Regions from separate parts of the Erythrobacter sp. JB1-7 genome, predicted to be linked through region 2. Evidence: predicted binding sites of a transcription regulator. Region 2 holds the regulator's gene; each other region holds the start of a gene.
The links. The regulator LexA, encoded in region 2, represses DNA repair genes until DNA is damaged. The targets are predictions, from matches to a motif close to GTTCCNCNCTTGTTCT.
Positions count from the first base shown of each region.

Region 1: recA (recombinase RecA) is a predicted target of LexA. The motif match lies at 3,178-3,193, and genes of this name have one in related genera.
Region 3: AC0V6W_RS09790 (ribonucleoside-diphosphate reductase subunit alpha) is a predicted target of LexA. The motif match lies at 4,422-4,437, and genes of this name have one in related genera.

Region 1 covers NZ_CP200291.1:435,008-442,109, forward strand. The annotation lists gene alaS (alanine--tRNA ligase) at 1-1,696, opposite strand, end outside; gene recA (recombinase RecA) at 2,026-3,090, opposite strand; partial or broken gene AC0V6W_RS02150 (response regulator) at 3,274-5,713, opposite strand; gene AC0V6W_RS02155 (DUF2062 domain-containing protein) at 5,889-6,410, opposite strand; gene smpB (SsrA-binding protein SmpB) at 6,577-7,059, opposite strand.
Region 2 covers NZ_CP200291.1:192,211-199,312, reverse strand. The annotation lists gene AC0V6W_RS00995 (citrate synthase) at 1-695, opposite strand, end outside; gene gltX (glutamate--tRNA ligase) at 736-2,139, opposite strand; gene AC0V6W_RS00985 (ComEC/Rec2 family competence protein) at 2,208-4,478, shown strand; gene lexA (transcriptional repressor LexA) at 4,562-5,275, opposite strand; gene AC0V6W_RS00975 (hypothetical protein) at 5,493-5,630, opposite strand; gene AC0V6W_RS00970 (molybdopterin molybdotransferase MoeA) at 5,645-6,253, opposite strand; partial or broken gene AC0V6W_RS00965 (molybdopterin molybdotransferase MoeA) at 6,254-6,630, opposite strand; gene moaC (cyclic pyranopterin monophosphate synthase MoaC) at 6,675-7,102, opposite strand, start outside.
Region 3 covers NZ_CP200291.1:2,014,747-2,021,848, forward strand. The annotation lists gene nadB (L-aspartate oxidase) at 1-1,309, shown strand, start outside; gene AC0V6W_RS09775 (hypothetical protein) at 1,306-2,055, shown strand; gene AC0V6W_RS09780 (TraB/GumN family protein) at 2,081-3,016, shown strand; gene AC0V6W_RS09785 (alpha/beta fold hydrolase) at 3,078-3,992, shown strand; gene AC0V6W_RS09790 (ribonucleoside-diphosphate reductase subunit alpha) at 4,486-6,567, shown strand; gene AC0V6W_RS09795 (PilZ domain-containing protein) at 6,724-7,071, shown strand.

The DNA.
Region 1 (7,102 bases), 240 kb from region 2:
TACGGTCCCGTCTGCCCGCATCAATATCAAGCTGGACATTGTCGCCCACCGCAATCTCACCCGCCTCAATCACAGCATGATGCGCGTGGAGCCGGCCGAGCGGTTTTGATGTATCGGTGACTTTCGCCGTCAGTCCTGCGGGGCTTGTGATGGTGCCGGTATCGCCCGCCTGCCCGCCGCTTTCGCCGTAAAACGGCGTTTGGTTTGTGATAATCGTCACTTCATCGCCTGCGCCAGCGCGATCAGTTTCTGCCCCGTCCTTGACCAGAGCTGACACCTTACCGCTCCCCTGCACTGCGGTGTAGCCGGTGAATTCGCTGGAGCCTTCGCGTTCCGCGATATCGAACCAGACCTCACCCGAAGCCGCTTCGCCTGACCCTTTCCATGCGGCACGCGCTGCCTCTTTCTGGCGCGCCATGGCAGCATCGAAGCCGGTTTTATCCACCCCAATCCCGCGAGCGCGCAACGCGTCTTCGGTCAAATCATAGGGAAAGCCGTAAGTGTCGTAGAGCTTGAATGCGGTTTCGCCTTCAAGCTCGCCGCCTTCGCTGAGCGACACGGTTGCCTCGTCGAGCAATTTGAGCCCCTTATCGAGCGTTTTGCGGAACTGCGTTTCCTCGCGCAGCAACACTTCTTCGATAAGCGCCTGACCGCGCGGTAATTCGGGAAAGGCCTGACCCATTTCCGTGACCAGCTGGCCTACCAATTTGTGCATCAGCGGAGCATCGGCGCCCAGCAAATGAGCATGACGCATCGCCCGGCGCATGATCCGGCGAAGGACATAGCCGCGGCCTTCATTTGACGGGAGCACGCCGTCCGCCATCAGAAAGCTGGATGAGCGCAAGTGATCCGCGATGATACGGTGGCTTGCGATCTGTTCCGAGGATGCCGCTTCGCCGGTAATGGCCTGCGATGCGGCGATCAGCGCTTTGAATGTGTCGGTGTCGTAATTGTCATGCACGCCCTGCATGACGGCGGCGACCCGTTCGAGCCCCATGCCCGTGTCGATCGACGGGCTGGGCAAATCGCGGCGCGTGCCATCGGCGCTTTGGTCGAATTGCATGAAAACGAGGTTCCAGATCTCAACGAAGCGGTCGCCATCTTCGTCCGGGCTGCCGGGAGGGCCGCCGGGTATGTGTTCGCCGTGATCGTAGAATATCTCTGAGCACGGGCCGCACGGGCCTGTATCACCCATTGACCAGAAATTGTCATTCGTGGAGATGCGGATGATGCGGTCTTCGGGGAGGCCCGCGATTTTGCGCCACAGATCGAAGGCTTCATCATCGGTGTGGTAAACAGTCGCAGTGAGTTTATCAGGCGACAGCCCCCATTCGCGGGTGAGCAGCGTCCAGGCGTTTTCAATCGCTTGTTCCTTGAAGTAGTCGCCGAACGAGAAATTGCCGAGCATTTCAAAGAATGTGTGATGCCGCGCGGTGTAGCCGACATTGTCGAGATCATTGTGCTTACCGCCTGCGCGCACGCATTTCTGCGAAGATGTCGCGCGCGGCGAAGGGGGTGTTTCAAGGCCCGTGAACACATTCTTGAACGGCACCATGCCAGCATTGACGAACATCAGCGTCGGATCGTTGTGGGGCACCAGAGGTGCGCTTGGCACAATGGCGTGATCGTCTCTGCCGAAGAACTCAAGAAATGAGCGGCGGATATCGTTGGTGGAAGTTAGAGTGCTCGAAGACATGCATCGGCAGTTAGGCAATCCAAGCCGGGCCGACAAGCCATTGCGGTCAATTCGGCACAATCGGCACGGACTACGCTGTTACCGGATGCGCAATGGCGAGCCGCTGCCCCCGCCGCAGCACCCGACACTGCCGCCGTTGCCGCCGCAACTACCGCCACCACTATCGCGAATGGGCGCGCCAAACGGAAAACCGGCCCATACCCGCAAAGGACATGAACCGGTGTTCCATTTTCCCGGACAATCGAGCGGCGCAATTTACGCCAAGACTTACGCCAGAGGGCTAAAGCGCCCTGCCCGAGCCAGCGATACGCCAGCTATCCGCTTGAAGATCAGCTGTCAGGCTCCGCGTCCGGGCCTGTCATCATCTCTTCGGCGACTTCATCGGTGCGGCCACGGATAGCGGCTTCCAATTTGTCGCAAACTTCGGGGTTTTCGGTGAGATAGGTTTTCGAATTTTCCCGGCCCTGACCGATGCGAACGCTGTCATAGGAGTACCAGCTGCCTGATTTCTCCACGAGGCCCGCTTTCACACCCAGATCGAGTATCTCACCCTTTTTGGAGATGCCCTGGCCATACATGATGTCAAATTCGACCTGCTTGAACGGCGGCGCCACCTTGTTTTTCACCACTTTGACGCGGGTGGAATTGCCGATCACTTCGTCGCGGTCCTTGATCTGGCCAGTGCGGCGAATGTCGAGGCGTACAGATGCGTAGAATTTCAGTGCATTGCCGCCCGTGGTTGTTTCCGGGTTGCCATACATCACTCCGATTTTCATGCGCAGCTGGTTGATGAAAATCACCATGCATTTCGACCGGTTGATTGACCCTGTCAGCTTACGCAGCGATTGCGACATCAGCCGGGCCTGAAGGCCAACATGACTGTCGCCCATTTCGCCTTCGATCTCTGCACGCGGAACCAAAGCCGCCACCGAATCGACCACCAGCACATCAATCGCATTGGAGCGCACCAGCGTATCGGTGATCTCAAGCGCCTGTTCGCCTGTATCGGGCTGCGAGACGATCAGTTCATCAATATCCACGCCCAGTTTCTTGGCATAGACCGGATCAAGCGCGTGTTCCGCATCGACGAAAGCCGCCGTGCCGCCTGCTTTTTGCGCCTCCGCAATAACATGCAGTGCAAGCGTGGTTTTACCGGAGCTTTCAGGGCCATAAACCTCAATCACGCGGCCTTTGGGCAGGCCGCCTATTCCAAGGGCAATATCAAGGCCGAGCGATCCGGTTGAAATCGCTTCAACCTCCATCGCCTCTTTCGAGCCCAGCTTCATCGCTGACCCCTTGCCGAAAGCCCGATCTATCTGCGAGAGCGCAGCATCGAGCGCTTTTTGACGGTCCACGCCTTTTTCCTTTTCCACCAGCTTAAGTTTCGCAGACATCGCACGGCCTCCTTAGGTTCACCAGAGCCATTAAGAGATTTTATTGGCCCCCTCTGTGGATACACTATGTACCGCGTTTGTTCCAAAAGAACAAGAGGGGAACGTATTTTTATTTCCAACACAGCGAATATCGCCTCAACGGCAGCGGTTGAAAGCGATCTAACCTATTGCGAAACAATACCTTTATGCGTCCTTGGCGGCTTGCAGCACCGCGCCGACTTTATCGCCAATCGCCGCAACGCTGAACGGTTTGGCGATGAAATGCATATCGGGAATGTCGATATCCTTGCGCAATTGTTCCTCGGCATAGCCGGACATGAACAGGATCGGCATGTCAGGCAGCCGCTCGCGGATGGCGCGAACCATGGCGGGGCCGTCCATTCCGGGCATCACGACATCGCTGACAACGAGGTCAAACGCTTTGCCTTCTCCGATCGCGGCCAGCCCTTCTTCGCCGCCGGGGCATGCGGTGACTTCGTATCCTGCGCGGGTCAAAGCGCGTTCCGCGACCGCGCGGACCATGTCCTCATCTTCCACCAGCAGGATCGATCCGCCGACTGACCAATCGGATGACGGGGCAGGCGCTTTGGCCTCTTTGCGTTTGGGAACCTCGCCGCGGTGGACGGGGAAATAGACGGTAAAGCGCGCGCCTGTTGGCTGGCCGTTCTTGTCCATCACATTGTCGGCAAAGATAAAGCCGCCCGATTGCTTGACGATGCCATAGGCGGTCGACAGGCCCAGCCCCGTGCCTTTGCCCTGTTCCTTCGTGGTGAAAAAGGGTTCGAACAATTTGGGCAGCACATGCGGGGGTATCCCGCCGCCTGTATCCTGCACCAACAGCACGGTGTAATCCGCCGCTGGCAGCACTTCGGAGCCGAGCTTCATCACCTCTTTGGCTTGCATGGACCGCGTGAACAGCGAGATGCGCCCGTCCCCGCGCCCGGTTTCCTGAATCGCATCGCGCGCATTGACAGCCAGGTTCATGATCACCTGTTCAAGCTGCTGAGGATCGGCACGCACCGCACCCAGATCGCGGTCATGCTGGACATAATAGGTGATCTGTTCGCCCAGCAGCCGCTTGATCAGCGGGCTTACCTCGCTCACCACATCGGGCAATTGCAGGATTTCCGGCCGCAGGGTCTGCTGACGCGAAAAGGCGAGCAATTGGCGGGTCAAGGACGCGGCGCGGTTGGAGTTCGCGCGGATCTGCTGGATGTCATCATAATCGCTGTCGCCCGGCGTGTGCCGCAGCAGCATCAGATCGCAGGTGCCAATAATCGCGGTCAGGACATTGTTGAAATCATGCGCAACGCCGCCTGCCAATTGGCCGACCGCCTGCATCTTGGTGGCCTGTGCGACCTGGCGTTTGAGCTGATTTTCCTCCGACGAGATCGGTCAAGCTGACAAGCACCGCTGCCTCGCCCAATCCGCGCACACCTGCCAGCGAAAGCGAGACCGGTTCATCGGGCCGCGCGGACAGACGCACCGCCATATCGCCGCTGGTCGCTGGCCCGCGGCCATGGCGGCGCACGGCATCGGACAGCGCCGCTTTATCTTCGCGCACCACCAAATCAGTAGGGAAAGATGGCAGCCCGCGCCCTTCGCGTTCGACCACGCGCAGAAATGCCTGATTGCCAAACAGGAACCGGCCATCGCGGTCTGTCATTGCAAGGCCCAGCGGCAATTGCGCAAGCAGCGCGTCAAGCTGCGATACGCCCGCTTGTGCTGATCCATCCCAGCCGCTGCCAATGCCCACACCGCTATCGACCACCAGCATCAATGTGGTCGTGTCATCCGGGCCAGCTTCGCCCGCTGATACGGGCCGGGTTTCCAGATCCACCAGCGGCACATCGATCAGCGTTTGCGGAGTGCCGCCCCGCCCTTCGCGCGTGAAGAACAGACGCTCTCTTTCATCAGAGCGCAGGAAAGAGACAAAATCCTGCCCTGCCAATGTCGCATTCGGATCGCCCGCAGCGCGTTCGGCAAAGCCGCTGCTGACGGATCGCACAATGCCATCAGCGCCAGTGATCGCGGTCTCAATCCCTGCCCGGCTGAGCATTTTGCCAAAAGCGCCGCGCAGATCGAGTTCGGCCAAAGTCTCTTCGCTTGAGGAAAGCAGTTTGGTGAACCGCCAGATCAGGTGATCCTCTCCCCGGCCGGCGCGGTGCGCAATCGCGCTCCACAAAGACAGATCGGCGGGGTTTTCGATCTCCTCAACGCCTGCCGATCCATCGCGCCAGGCTTCTCTGGCCGCTTTGGTGATCGCCTCCAGCCCTGCGCGTTCGAGCGGGAGAGCCGGCGGCGCGTTTTCGATGCCAAAGCTCTGCGCAAACGCATCATTGGCGCAGACCAGCCTGTTGGCCCTGTCGGTGATGGCGATGGCTTCTCCCGATTTCTCGCTCATCGCCTCTATCGCAGCGATAGTGACTGACCAGTCGGCGGCGCCTGCCTCGATTGGCTGAGGGGCGACGCGCATATGTTCGAGCGCAAATACTCCGCCAACAAGGATGACTAACGCAAAAGCAAACACCAGCGTCATCGCGAGGCTGGCGGTGACGACGTAAATCAGCCCTGCACTTGCCAGGATTGCGGCAAGAAAGCCTGCGACCAGAGTGCGGCCCATGACAGGCACAGGCTGAACTATACCATGGGCCAATCCAAGGCCGAGCCCCGGCTGAGCGGGTGCAGAAGATGCAGAGGGGATGGAAGACAATTTGCTCACGCGCGCCTGCTTGCTTGCGAAGGATGTTCAAACGGAAAGCTGCCCGGCTGATCCCTTCTTCGGATTGGCGATTGTCTTACTGAGAGTTGCGACGGCGGTCGAGCCGGGTTTCCATTTCTGCCAGACGTTTTGCCCGCCTGCGTGCAACCAGCACGCGCCATCCCGCGCTCGAAATCAGGTAACCCAGCGAAGATGTGACAACTGCCAGAACGACAAAGCCAAGCACGGTCGTGCCCGCAAGCTCAAAGAAATCGGTGAGCCAGCTCCACGTGTCGCTGTTCAATTCCTCCTCGGCGACGGCGTCAAATTCGATGAACAATGCGCCCACGCGGTTGGCAACGACTATCCAGAAAGGAAAAGTGAACGGGTTGGTGATGAAAGTGACCAAGGCTGCCAGCGGCACATTGGCGCGCATCGGCAAAGCCAGAAATGCAGAAAGGAATATCTGGCCCACCGGAATGATAAAGGCGGAAAACAATCCCAAAGCGACCCCGCGCGGGACTGAGCGGCGAGTGAAACGCCACAATTCAGGCGAGAGAAAACGGTGCGCAATGGGCGCGAGATATTTGTTGTTCGCCAATTGCTCACGCGATGGCATGAACCGGCGGATCGTATCCGCACCCCAGGTCTTGGAGCCTGCTTTCGAGCGTCTGGGAGCGCCGGGTTTTTGCATCAGGACATCAGCGTTTTCATGCATGCGATATGGGTAGCGCATCCCTTATGACCAGTGGGTGAATCGCGCTATTTATATTTTGCGATAAACCTCACCCTTTTTCGCGCATCAACCGTGCCTTGTCGCGTTTCCAGTCGCGTTCCTTGGTGGTGGCACGTTTGTCATGCGCCTGCTTGCCTTTGGCGAGTGCCAGTTCAACTTTCGCGCGGCCCTGCCCGTTGAAATACACCGATAAAGGCACCAGCGTCATGCCTTTGCGCTCAACCGCGCCGAACATCTTGCCAATCTCGCGTGCGTTCAGCAGCAATTTGCGCGGACGGCGCGGTTCGTGGTTCTGGCGGTTGCCGTGGCTGTATTCCGGGATGTTTGAATTGATCAGCCACACCTCGCCGCCTTTTACCTCGGCATAGCTTTCCGCAATCGTCGCCTCGCCCGCGCGCAGAGCTTTCACTTCTGTCCCCTGCAAAGCGATCCCGGCCTCAAACTTATCCTCGATATGATAATCAAAGCGCGCACGGCGATTTTCCGCGACGGTTTTGATCTTATCGAAAGTCTTGGGTTTGGGGCGTGCCATGATGAAACGCGACATAGGGATTTTGGCGCAATTGGCAAACCAT
Region 2 (7,102 bases):
TGTTCATGATCGGCATGGAGGATAAAGATCCGGTCCATTGCCTTCTCAATCGCCGGATGCACCTCATATTCCTCGGCCGGAACGCCAAATGTCATCCGCAGGAAATTGCCCGTGTAGCTCAGATCGTTCTTGGGCTGCATCATGGGCTGACCCACAGCATATTTGTATGCCATCGCCGCGATGGTTGGCATCTTTGCGATCAGGCGGTGCGATGAAATCTTGCGATGCTCCGGATCGGAAATGTCTGTGCTGTCATGGTAAAACGCCGAAAGCGCCCCCACAACGCCGCACATGATCGCCATCGGGTGCGCATCGCGGCGAAAGCCCTGGACAAACTGTCGCAGCTGATCGTGCAGCATTGTGTGGCGAGTGATCGTGTACGTGAAATCGTCAAGCTCTTCGCTATTGGGCAATTCACCGTTCAGCAGCAGATAGCTGACTTCCATAAAGCTGGATTGTTCCGCCAATTGCCCAATAGGATAACCGCGATGGAGCAGAACGCCTTCATTGCCATCGATATAGGTGAGCGCGCTTTCGCAGCTTGCCGTCGATTTGTAGCCCGGATCGAAAGTGAACGCACCGGTTGACCCGTATAGCTTACGGATATCGACCACATCGGGCCCAGTGCTGCCTTCTAATACAGGAAATTCGTGGGTCTGCCCGCCCAATTCGAGTTTCGCCATTTTGTCTGCCACACTGTATCTCCTGTCCAATTTTTACCGCAAAAAGACGCGGCTAAGACGCTTCGGCGTCGAGCCGGGCCAGCGATTCATCCCGTCCCAAAAGGACGAGAACGTCAAAAATGCCGGGCGAAGTCATCGTTCCGGTCAAGGCAGCGCGCATCGGCTGCGCAAGCTTGCCAAAACCCAATCCCATGTCCTCAGCTAAGGCTTTCGTAGTGGCTTCGAGAGCGTCGATTGTCCAGTCATTTTCACTGCCCAATCGTGCAGAAATTTGCGCTAATCTTGCTCGCGCCTCATCATCGAGCGCCTTCGCCGCTTTCTCGGTCATTTTAAGCGGTGTGGTTGCAAAAAGAAATCCTGCACCATCAACCAGTTCATCGACAGTCTTCGCACGCATTTTTAGAGCGGGCATTGCCTTTTCCAAAAGCGCATGATCCGCGCCATCACCCATCCGTTCCGCCACCAATTTGGCCAATTGCGCATCATCAGCCTCGCGCAGATAGTGCCCGTTGAGGTTTTCGAGCTTTTTCAGGTCAAATCGTGACGGGCTTTTGCCCACACCTGACAGGGTGAACAGCTCAATCGCCTCTTCGCGGGTAATTTCCTCTTTATCGCCATGGGCCCACCCCAGCCGCAAGAGATAATTGCACAAGGCATCAGGCAGAATACCCATGTCATCGCGATAGGCCTCAATCCCCAAGGCACCATGCCGTTTCGATAGCTTCGCGCCATCAGGCCCGTGGATCAGCGGTACATGGGCATAGACCGGTTCGTTCCAGCCGCCCTCGATTGCCTCCATCGCATGATAAATGGGAAGCTGGCGGAACGCATTGTTGAGGTGATCATCGCCCCGGATCACATGCGTGACGCCCATATCATGGTCATCCACTACCACCGCGAGCATGTAAGTGGGTGTCCCATCGGCGCGTAGGATGATGAAATCATCGAGTTCCGCATTGCTTACCGAAACCGAGCCTTGAACCTCGTCAACAATGGCCGTCTCCCCCTGTTGCGGAGTTTTAATCCTGACAGTGAAAGGCGCATTTTGGGGCGCTTCTGACGGGTCACGGTCGCGCCAGCGCCCGTCATAACGCATGGGCTGCTTGTTCGCCTTTTGCTCGGCTCGCATCGCCTCGAGTTCCTCAGGGGTAGCAAAGCATTTGTAAGCGTGACCAGCATCAAGCAATTGGTGCGCAATTTGCGCATGGCGCCCTGCGCGATCAGACTGAAACACGGGTGGTTCATCGTAATCAAGACCCATCCAATCCAGGCCATCAATGATCGCATCGATTGCTGCCTGGGTTGAACGTTTGGTATCGGTATCCTCGATCCTGAGCAGCGCTTTGCCGCCATAGTGACGGGCATAAAGCCAATTGAACAACGCTGTTCGTGCCCCGCCGATATGCAGAAACCCAGTGGGTGAGGGGGCAAATCGGGTAACAATCTCGCTTGCCATAAGCGTCCAGTTCCTATTCATATCATGCGCTGAGCCGACCGGCCGCACCCCAGAAGGGACTATGGCAAATGGCTGATCTACCAACTGTTCCAATGGGAGATGATGACGCTGGCAGCGCGGCTGCTGGCGTTACCGTTTCTGATGCGACTTTTGACAAAGCCAGCCGAAATCCCACGCGCACTTGGCAAACGGGCGCGGGAATGTCCAGCATCGCGGTGGCAATCTTCGATAGGATCGAGCAATTTCTTGCGAGGGCAGGCTTTGACCGCGCACCCTGGATTGCGGTTTGCTTCGCGTGCGGGATCTTCGCATGGTTCGCACTCACAAGTCCGTGGCAGTGGGCCAGCGCAATTGGGGCTGGACTGCTGCTTGCGCTGGCGGCGATGGCGGCATGGCGCGGGGTGGATGAACGCGAGCATTGCCGCCGGGCGAGCATTGCGATCGGATTGGTCTTTGCCGCTGGCCTTGCTGTGATCTGGGCCCGGTCCGAAATGGTGGGGGCGGAGCCGATTGAGAGACCAGTGGTCGAGCGCGTGCAAGGATATGTGCTCGAACGCCAGGATCAACCCGCCGATGAACGCATCCGGCTTACCTTGGCTATCCGCGATCCCGAAACCGGTGAGAGCCGCAAGATCCGAATCAATGTCCCTTTGGCAGAGGTGGACCGGGTGGATGTGAATACCAATGGGAATTCCGCCATGAGTGAAGGCGCAGTTCTGCGGATGCGTGTGCGCCTGATGCCTCCTGCGAGCCCCATGCTGCCGGGAGCCTATGATTTTGCGCGCGCCGCGTGGTTCAAGGGCTATGCTGCGACGGGCAGCCTTGTCGGGGAGATTGAGGTTATCGAGGCTCCTCAAACCAAGAGCGGTTTAAAGGGCATCCAGCGCAGCCTTGCCAATCACGTTCGCGCCAATGTTGATGGATCGGCGGGCACGATTGCTGCAGCCTTTGCGAGCGGTGACCGAGGAGCCATCCCGCAAGCTGATGAGGAAGCGATGCGCGATGCGGGCCTTACGCATTTGCTTGCTATCAGCGGGCTGCATGTGAGCGCGGTGATTGCCGCAGCTTATTTTGTAGTGATTAAGCTATTGGCGCTGTTCCCCGCTTTGGCTTTGCGGGTGCGATTGCCGGTTGCGGCTGCGGTAGCCGGAGCAATGGCCGGTATCGCCTACACCTTACTCACAGGCGCGCAGGTGCCCACCGTCAGGGCCTGCGTTGCCGCCATTCTGGTCCTGGGCGCTCTGGCGCTGGGGCGTGATGCGCTGTCGTTCCGCATGGTCGCGGTCGCTGCGATGTTCGTGATGGTGGTGTGGCCCGAGACGGTGATCGGTCCCAGCTTTCAGATGAGTTTTTCCGCCGTCCTTGCCATTGTTGCTTTGCATTCGTCTGGCCCGGTGAGAGCCTTTCTGGCTGCGCGCGAAGAACCCTGGTGGCAGCGATTTGGACGCAACACGGCCATGCTTTTCCTGACGGGCCTGGTCATTGAGCTTGCCCTGATGCCGATTGTCATGTTCCATTTTCACCGCGCTGGACTGTATGGAGCGCTGGCCAATGTCATCGCCATTCCTTTGGTGACGTTCATCGCGATGCCGATGATCGCGCTCGGCCTGGCTCTCGATCTGGTGGGTGCAGGCGCGCCTGTATGGTGGATCGCCGAACGCGCGCTTGAAGCTTTGCTTGCCATTGCGCATTTCACTTCCGCTCAACCCGGCGCGGTCAAGCTGATGCCGCAAATGGGCGGCGTTACGATTGCCCTGTTTGTCGCAGGAGGGCTGTGGCTGGCGCTGTGGTCGGGCAGAGCGAGGCTGTTTGGTTTTGCTCCTGTTGCAGCAGGGATAGCGGCTTTGCTGGCCACCCCCATACCCGACATTCTGGTTGGGCGGGAAGGGCGCCATGTCGGGATCACCACCATTCAGCCTGATGGGTCGAGAGCGCTGCTTTCGCTGCGAGACAGCCGTTCCTCCTATTCGCGCGATAACCTGCTTGAACTGTCTAGCGTGACCAGCGATCCTATCCCGCTTAGCGAATGGCCTGGTGCGCGGTGTTCTGCCGAGTTCTGCCTTATCACTCTTGAGCGAGGCGGCAGGGACTGGGTGCTTCTCCTCGCGCGCAACCGCAATCTGATCGAAGAGCGCGCTTTGGCTGCTGCATGCGATCAGGCCGATATCGTGGTCGCTGATCGCTTTTTGCCGCGCTCGTGCAAACCGCGCTGGCTCAAAGCGGATCGCGGCTATCTTGGCCAGAACGGCGGTCTTGCGATTGACCTTAGCAGAGAGACGGTCACCACGGTTGCTGCCAGCCAAGGCGAGCACGGTTGGTGGAAGGGGTTTGAGGACTGACCCAAGCCCGCTTATGACGCGCAGCGGGGAGGGGTGCCGATAGGCTTACGCCGGAACGGAACGCACCCACCCCCGCGACACAATTAGTGATAGCGGCGCAGCAATCCTGCAAGTTTGCCCTGCACCTGCACCTCACCCGATCCATAGACCTGCGGATCATAGGCTGCATTGGCCGGATCAAGCCGCACCATGCCTTTATCCTTGTGCAGATACTTCAAGGTCGCCTCTTCACCGCGGACCAGCGCAACCACAATCTCGCCATCGCGCGCAGTGTCTGTCCGTTTGATCAGGGCGAAATCGCCATCGAAGATGCCTGCTTCGAGCATGGAATCGCCTGACACTTCGAGCGCATAGTGCTCTCCGGGGCCAAGCAGTGCCGCTGGCACGGGAAGCGCGCTTTGTCCTTCAAGCGCTTCGATCGGTGCGCCTGCTGCAATCCGGCCATGCAGCGGAATGCTGATGACATCATTGGCAGGTTCGGGCTGCGAGCGAGCCGCAGCTGCTGTGCGCGCTGCCGCCAGATCGACGACTGTATCATCCGCCGCCGTTTCACCCGATGCTTTACGCGGAGCAGGTGTTGCATCTTCGGGCATTTTGATGACTTCGAGTGCGCGCGCCCTGTTGGGTAGACGGCGGATGAAGCCGCGTTCTTCCAACGCCGAAATCAGACGATGAACGCCCGATTTGCTTTTGAGATCGAGCGCTTCTTTCATCTCTTCGAAGCTGGGCGAAATGCCTGTTGCTTCAAGCCGCTCTTGTATGAAGCGGATCAGTTCGTGTTGCTTTGCCGTCAGCATCAGGCAAACTCCTTTTGACGCACTTTCGAGCGAGGCAACAAAGCCCCCGCAGTGCAGAACTCACGCGTTCAAAGAGGCACAGCGCCAAAAGGGTGTGACCCAAGGGCAAAGTGCGGTTGGAACGCTGCCCGATCACCGATAAGGTGAACGAATGAGGAACAAGTAGGCAACCAATCGGAACAAGTCAACACCCTGTTAGCCCGCAAACCGCTGCAATTCAGCCATTTCGGAGGTTATACACAGCCACTTCTTCGCCTTGCGCCACCGCACAGCTGTTTTCGGGACGCACGATCAGGCAATTGGCCTCAGCAAGCGCGCGCAAGGCACTGGAATCCTGTGAAGATGCGGGGCTCACATGCCGCCCATCGCTCACCCCCTAACGAACTCGCGCCGCGGGCCGGTTGCGGGCACGGCCGTGGACGCGATCCGGGTCTCCTCAGCCGGCAAGGGCGCTTTGTCGCCAAGGCTTGCACGCACGAGCGGGAGAGCGAACAGGAACGCGGTCACATAGCTTGAGACCGGATTGCCGGGCAGGCCCAGCACCACCTGGCCTTTGCGCTGTGCCACCATGAGCGGCTTGCCCGGCTTGATCGCCACTTTCCAGAACGCGAGATCCGCGCCCCAATCCGCCAAAGCGCGCTGGATGAGGTCATGATCGCCCACCGATGCACCGCCAGATGTGATGAGGATGTCTGCGCTTTCCGCCTGGGCCAAGGCCTCTGCCAGCGCCTGCATGTCATCGGCCACCGGGCCAAGCCGCATGGTGGTGCAGCCCAGCGCTTCGACCATGGCTGCGATCATCGCGCCATTGCTGGCAGGGATCTGGCCCGGACCGCACTCGGCAGGGTCGCTTGCCAGTTCGTCCCCGCTATCAAGGATCGCGATGCTGGGCGGCCCGCGCACGGGTAGCTCACCGCATCCAGCCGACAGCGCGAGCGCGATCTGTGCAGGGCCTATCCGCGTGCCAGCGCTCAGCACGCGGTCGCCTTGCGCAAAGTCGAAGCCGCGCGCGCGCACATGGCGCTGGGGGAGGGCATCTCCTCTCCCTCGCCCAAGACCACAGAAACGCCATCAATGACTGCGTTCTCCTGGATCAGCACTCTGTCTGCGCCTTGCGGCATGTGCGCCCCTGTCGAGATGCGAGTGCATTCGCCGCCTGTCAGCGCTCCGTCATAGGGCTGGCCTGCGCGCGCCTCGCCCACACGCTGCCACGGGCCTGCACCTGCAATTGCATAGCCATCCATCGCTGACAGGTCCGCGGGCGGCTGAGTTCGCTTCGCTGTCACATCGGCAGCCAAATAGCGTCCCCGCGCTGCGCTAGCGCCAAGCTGCTCCACCGGGCCTCGCACGGCCATGGCGAGGAGCCGCTCCTGCGCTTCGACCAAAGGCAGAAGCCCGCTCACTGGCTCGCTTTCCACGTGCCCGATTTGCCGCCGCGCTTCTCGATGAGCCGCACTTCGCCGATCACCATGCCTTTATCGATCGCTTTGGTCATATCGTAGATCGTCAGGAGCGCCGTGGAGACAGCGACCATCGCTTCCATTTCCACGCCCGTCTTGCCGGTGAGCGAGCAAGTGGCAAGCGCGCGCACGCCGGTATCCTCAAAGGTGAACTCAATCCCCACCGCTTCCAGCCCCAGCGGATGGCAGAGCGGGATCAGCTCGCCTGTCCGTTTGGCCGCCATGATGCCTGCAATGCGCGCAGTGCCAAGCACATCGCCTTTGGGCGCGTCGCCTTCGCGGATCGCGGTGAGCGCGTCTGACGACATGGTGATAAGGCCCGAGGCGATTGCGGTCCGCTCGCTTTGCGCCTTGCCCCCCACATCCA
Region 3 (7,102 bases), 1.8 Mb from region 2:
GCTGGTTGAACTGGGCGTGCCGTTCAATCAGGATTCGGGCGATCTTCATCTCACGCGCGAAGGCGGGCATTCGCATCGCCGGATTGTGCATGTCGATGATGCGACAGGTTGGGCAGTGCAATCCGCATTGCTCAAAGCAGCAGAGGCCAATCCCAACATTACCATGCTGGGCGGGCGCACCTGCGTCGATTTCATCACTGACCGGCATGGCGAGAAGTTCTCTGCCGCAGGCCGGGTTTGGGGCGTTTACGCGTTGAACGAGGACACCGGACGGGTTGAGCGCCATATCGCCCGCGCGACTATTCTGGCCGCTGGGGGAGCAGGGCGCGTCTACCAATTCTCAACCGCGCCGCGGGGCGCGACGGGCGATGGTATTGCGATGGCATGGCGGGCAGGCGCGCGCGTATCCAACATGGAGATGATGCAGTTCCACCCCACCTGCCTTTACAATCTCGAAGTCAAAAACTTCCTCATCACAGAGGCCGTGCGCGGCGAAGGGGGAAGGCTCTACCATCCCGAAACGGGTCACCGGTTCATGGCGGACTATGATCCTGAGCGCATGGAGCTGGCCCCGCGCGATGTGGTGGCGCGCGCGATTGATGATCAGATCAAACGCTTTGGCCTTGATTACGTGTATCTCGATATCAGCCACGAAAGCGCCGACTTCATCCGCAGCCATTTCCCCACGATTGATGAAAAGCTCATCGGGCTGGGCATTGATATGACGACCGGGCCGATCCCGGTCGTCCCTGCGCAGCATTACACCTGCGGCGGGGTGGTGGTGGACCTTAACGCGCGCACCGATTTGCCGGGCCTGTGGGCTGCTGGCGAGGTGACCGAAAGCGGCCTTCACGGCGCAAACCGTCTGGCGTCAAATAGCCTGCTTGAATGCTTTGTCTTTGGCGAGGCGGCAGCAGAAGACATCCTCGCAAATTGGGGCACTTTGGCGGAACCGCCCGCAATCCTGCCCTGGGATGAAAGCCGCGTGACCGATTCCGATGAGGAAGTCGTCATCAAACAGAACTGGACCGAAATCCGCCGCTTTATGTGGAATTATGTCGGCATTGTTCGCACAACCAAACGACTGGAACGTGCCAAGCGCAGGATCGAATTGCTCCAACAAGAGATCGAGGATTATTACGGCGCTTTCCGCGTGACGACTGATCTTATTGAACTGCGCAATCTGGTGCAGGCGGCGGAGTTGATCGTCAGGTCTGCACTGGAGAGGCATGAGAGCCGGGGGCTGCACTACACAATGGACTACCCGGAAACAGGCGAGACGGTCGAAGACACCGTGCTGGTCCCATGACGACATATCCACTCAAAGCCGCCATGGCTGCTATTGCCCTGTTTATGGCTGCGCCTGCCTCGGCAAGTCCGGATGTCTTCATCGACTTTGTCGAGGAGCCGATCGGGGTGAGCGAGAAACATCTGTTTTTGCTGCGCGTGTCGACTGACAATTTGGGATATTACGAAGCTTCCCGCGTTGAGGTTTATTTTGTGCAGATCGAATGGAAAACGGGCGCCGAAACTGCGCTGGTGGTCGACCGTTTCGTCAATTCGATGGATTACGGTGAAGACGGCGCGCCCCAAGGCTATTCGATCAAGCGCGATGACGGCGTGGAACCGCGCAGTCCCCACATCATGATGACCGAGCGCGGCGGCATTCCGTGGATTGCCGCATCGCGGCCTGCCAGCCTGTCTGGCCCTCCTGTCGTCAGCGATCAACCCGACGGGATCACGGTTACGTATGGCGGCACGCATAGCATTTCGCGCGATGCGGTTCAGGACAGGCTGGAATCGCAGAAGGCCTTTTTTGTCGCCAATGTCGCCGAGCATCCGCGCTCATCATCCATGACAACGCGGCAGTATTTTGAACAGCGGACGATCTCTGCTGCCAAATGCGTATCCGATGGCGTTTATGATTACTGGGCTCCGGGCAGAGCGAAACTGCCTCTGCTGATGCGCCTGCGCTGCGCGTATGATGATGACAGCGAGCAAACTTCATTGATCGTTCAGTTGCGGCCTGCTTCGAATGAGCAAGAGGGGCAATAAAGCGCCGGGCAGGAAAGGCACCTTTATGCGCCGCTTATCAATATTTGTCGCATTGTCCGTTGCCGCCCCCCTCGGAGCCCAGGAGCCGCCCACCCCCAACCAAATCGTCGTCACCGCGCAGCGCTCTGGCGCGCCGATGTGGACGATTGATACCGCGAGCGGGACAATCATTCTGGTCGGCGAAATCCGCGCCGTGCCCAAATCCACTCCTTGGCAGCCGGACAGGCTCAAAGAGGCGACTGCCGAGGCGAGCCGCGTCATCATTCGCGCTGCGCCCAAATTTTCGCCCGGTGATGCCTTTCGCCTGATCTTTAGCGGGGGCAAATTCACCAAGCTTCCCGGCAAAACGGTCGCATCCGACTACCTCTCGCCCGATCAGCGGAGGCGGTTGGCGGCTCTCGAAGAGACATATGACAAGGATTATGATCGCGGCAGTTTTCTGATGACAGGCTTTGACCTGCTCGCGCGGCGGCTCGACTTTGATGACGAGACTATCAAAGACGCGACCGACATCGTCAAGAAGGCCGCGAAAAAGGGCGACGTGCCTGTCACCCGGCCCGAACGCTTCCGGGGTGAAGATTTGCTCGACAATCTCGCAGAGGCCCCGCCCGAAAGCCATATTGCCTGTCTTGAAGCGGCCATGACGGCGACTGAGCAAGGTCAGGCCATTATCAAAAAACGCGGCAATGACTGGCGCAAATTCGATGTGCCTGCCGTTATGGCCAATCCGCTGGAGCAAGCACTGGGGCAATGCTGGCCGTGGGCCGATGATGAATTGGGCGAAGACATCCGCGCGCAGTGGACAGGCATGATCGAAGATGCGGCAGACAAAGACGGAGTGACCCTCGCCGTTGTGCCGCTGCGCGTTCTGGCAGAGGATCAGGGGGTGCTCGACCAATTGGAGGCACGCGGATACGAGATTTTCGGTCCAGCCTGGCGCCCCCTTTCCTCGGCGCCTTGATCGAATGGCCCAGGCAAACTAGTCTCAAAATCGAACTCAATTTTCACAAAGGCTGCGCCCCATGCCCACCATCACCACCACCACGACCGGTTTAGAGCTGTTCTATGATGAGCATGGCGACCGGGCAAATGAGACCATTTTGCTGGTGATGGGGCTGGGCGCGCAGATGACTTTGTGGCCCGATGATTTTGTCGCCGCTTTGGTGGATCGCGGGTTTCATGTGGTGCGCTATGACAATCGCGATATCGGTCTCAGCGAGAAAATGGGCGATGCCCGCGCGCCCGGCATCGCCTGGCAAGTGCTGCGCAAACGCTTTGGCTGGCCTGCGGCGGTGCCTTATTCGCTCAAAGATATGGCGGATGATGGCGCAGGGCTGCTGACAGCGCTCGGCATTGAAAAAGCGCATGTGGTGGGCGCGAGCATGGGCGGGATGATCGCTCAGTTGATGGCGGTGCATCACCGGCATTTGCTGTTGTCGCTCACCTCGATCATGTCCACCACCGGAAATCCCAAATTGCCGCAGGCTGACAAGGAAGCGATGGAGGCGCTGGTCGCTCCGCTGCCTTCGATGGAAGAGGATGATCTGCTCGCGCATGGGCTGCACATTCGCGCCAAGATTGGCTCGCCCGGTTTTCAAGGCGATCCTGAGCGGCGGCGCGATCTGGTGCTCAAAGGTATTCGCCGCTCGGTCTATCCCGCCGGACTGCCGCGCCAATTGGCCGCGATTATCGATGATGGCGACCGGCGCAAACGGCTGGAAGGGATCACCACCCCCACGCTTGTGCTGCATGGCGAGGGCGATCCTCTGGTCAAGGTTGAAGCAGGGCGAGAGACGGCCAAACATATTCCCGGCGCGAAGCTGGTGACCATTGCGGGCTGGGGCCATGATCTGCCGGGCGAATTGACCGAGCAACTGGCCGATGAAATCGCTGCCCACGCAAAATCCGCGAGCGTTTCTGAATTCGCTGCGACATAGGGCTTTCTCAGCCCCCTTGCGCGCTCCTGAGCAATAGAATTGCCGTTACGGATTCGATTGCTCCACAGATTGATTCACACCTAACAATCACCATATTTTTCTTCACAGATTCAATTTGGGGCTTGCGCCCCTCGCGACTCTAGCTTTCTCCACGCGTCGCGGTGGTTGATTGGGGTAACACACCGCCGATTTCATCCGATTTAGGGTTAATCACTGGTTGACCCGCAATCCTCTCTGATTCATCATCTAGTGGTTCGGTTCGCATTGGACCCCCACAATTAGGTGATTTGCCGTGGCCGCTGATTGCAGCGGGATGGAGAGGGAGTCGCTGAGATTTGGGCGTGGCAAGGCGAGTTGGGGGATAAAGGACGGATAAGTCTGTGGCCATCATGGGGATGGGTTGTGGGCAATCAGTCGACAAAGAGAGACGGAACAGAATTGGAACATTTGCGCTTGCGCAAGCGTTCAATTCCGAGGACAATACGGGGCTTACATGGATTTTAAAGCGAGTGATGGCGTGCCAGTAGAAAGCAATTTGGATTTGCTGAATGACAGCGATGCGAACAACGCCCCAGTGGCAGATGATCGATTGGCAGATGGCCAGTCGGCGCAGGCAAAGCCAGAGCAGGAAAAGGCAATGACAATGGACAAATCCGATCCCGGCAGCGAAGAGCTGATCGCGGCCAAAGGTGCACAGGCGCTTGGCAATGCGGTTGCTGCTGCGGCCAAGGAAGCAGCCATTCCTGACAGCAAAAAGGTCAATGATCGCCGCTTTACGATCCAAACCGATGAAAGCCGCGATGCCAATCTCACCGATTTCGGCAAGGAAACGCTGATTGATCGCTATTTGCTGCCCGGTGAGAAATTTCAGGATCTGTTTGCGCGGGTCGCAGATGCCTATGCCGACGATCAGGAGCATGCCCAGCGGCTCTATGATTACATTTCAAACCTGTGGTTCATGCCCGCAACTCCGGTGCTGTCCAATGGCGGCACATCGCGCGGCCTGCCGATTTCCTGCTATCTCAACTCGGTCGAAGACAGCCTTGGCGGGATTGTCGGCACCTGGAATGAAAATGTCTGGCTAGCCTCCAAAGGCGGCGGCATTGGCACCTATTGGGGCAATGTGCGCGGCATTGGCGAACCGGTTGGCCTTAATGGCAAAACCAGCGGCATCATTCCATTTGTGCGGGTTATGGACTCGCTTACTCTGGCAATTTCGCAAGGGTCGCTGCGGCGTGGTTCGGCGGCGTGCTATCTTGATGTCTCGCACCCTGAAATCGAAGAATTCCTCGAAATTCGCAAACCGTCTGGCGATTTCAATCGCAAAGCATTGAACCTGCATCACGGCGTGCTGCTCACCGATGAGTTTATGGAAGCGGTGCGCGACGGGGCCGAATTTGAATTGAAATCGCCCAAGACCCAGGAAGTGCGCGGCAAGGTTGATGCGCGCTCTTTGTTCCAGAAACTGGTCGAAACGCGGCTGGCCACGGGGGAACCCTATATCGTGTTCAACGACACGGTGAACCGCATGATGCCAAAGCATCACCGCGAACTGGGCTTGAAAGTGTCCACGTCCAATCTGTGCAGTGAAATCACTTTGCCAACCGGGATCGACCACCTTGGCAATGACCGGACGGCGGTGTGCTGCCTGTCTTCGCTCAACCTTGAAAAATGGGACGAATGGAGCGGCGACAAGCAGTTTATCGAAGACGTGATGCGCATGCTCGACAACGTGCTTCAGGATTATATCGACCGCGCGCCTGATGAAATGGCGCGCGCGAAATATTCAGCCGAGCGTGAACGTTCGGTTGGTCTTGGCGTGATGGGCTTCCATTCCTTCCTCCAGCAAAAGGGGCTTGGTTTTGAAAGCGCGATGGCGAAAGCGCTCAACCTGAAAATGTTCAAGCATATTCAGGCCAAAGCATCCGAAGCCTCCATGCTGCTTGCGCAAGAGCGCGGGCCGTGCCCGGATGCCGCTGAAATGGGCGCGATGGAGCGTTTCTCATGCAAAATGGCGATTGCTCCGACCGCGTCGATTTCGATCATTTGCGGCGGGACAAGCGCGTGCATCGAACCGATCCCGGCCAATATCTACACGCACAAAACCTTGTCGGGCAGCTTCATCGTCAAGAACCCGTATCTTGAGAAGATCCTCGACAAGAAATCGAAAAATTCCAACAATGTGTGGAATTCGATCCTCGAAAAAGGCGGCAGCGTCCAGCATCTCGATTTTCTGTCGGATGAGGAAAAGGCGAGCTTTAAAACCAGCTTTGAAATCGATCAGCGCTGGCTGCTGGAATTCGCAGCCGACCGCGCGCCCTATGTCGATCAGGCGCAATCGCTGAACCTGTTCATCCCGGCGGATGTCGATAAATGGGATCTGATGATGCTGCATTTCCAGGCATGGGAAAAAGGCATCAAATCGCTCTATTATCTCCGCTCAAAATCCGTGCAGCGCGCCGGTTTTGCAGGCGGCGTCGAAGCGGACAACACCGCCAATGCACCCGAGATCGAACTGAAAGCGGAATTGGGCGAACAGCAGACCGATTACGAGGAATGCTTGAGCTGTCAGTGAGATGCTGTGAGTTACCGCTGATGATCGCTCATTATCCCGAAAACCCCGCGGGTCACGCCGGCCTGCGGGGTTTTCTTTGCTTCAAAGCCAAGCCTCTATTCCTAAATGGTAATTCTGAAAGACTTTGGTAACCACAAACATGGTACGCGGACCGTCATGAAAGCTCGCCAATCCAAACGCGTCACCACTTCGGCTGCAGGCTCTTATCGCACGCCCAAGGGCATGCAATGGGATGTGGAATTGGCCGATCTGTCGCATGGCGGGTGCCGGGTGCATGATCCGCGTTCGGGTTTGCGGCTGGGCGAATATGTCCGCTTTTTCATCGCAGGCACCGGGCCGCATATGGCCGAGGTTGTCTGGCGCGCTTCGGGTCAGGCGGGGCTGGCGTTTTTGCGTCCGCTTCCCCCGCGCCTGTTCGGGCATTTGGCCGAAGCGGATTGGGATGCGGCCGGCACCGCTTTTCACGAAACCCGCTCAGAAGGCATGGTTCGCCGCTTCGTTTGATGCGCTTGCTGGCCGGGCTGAAAGCGCCGCG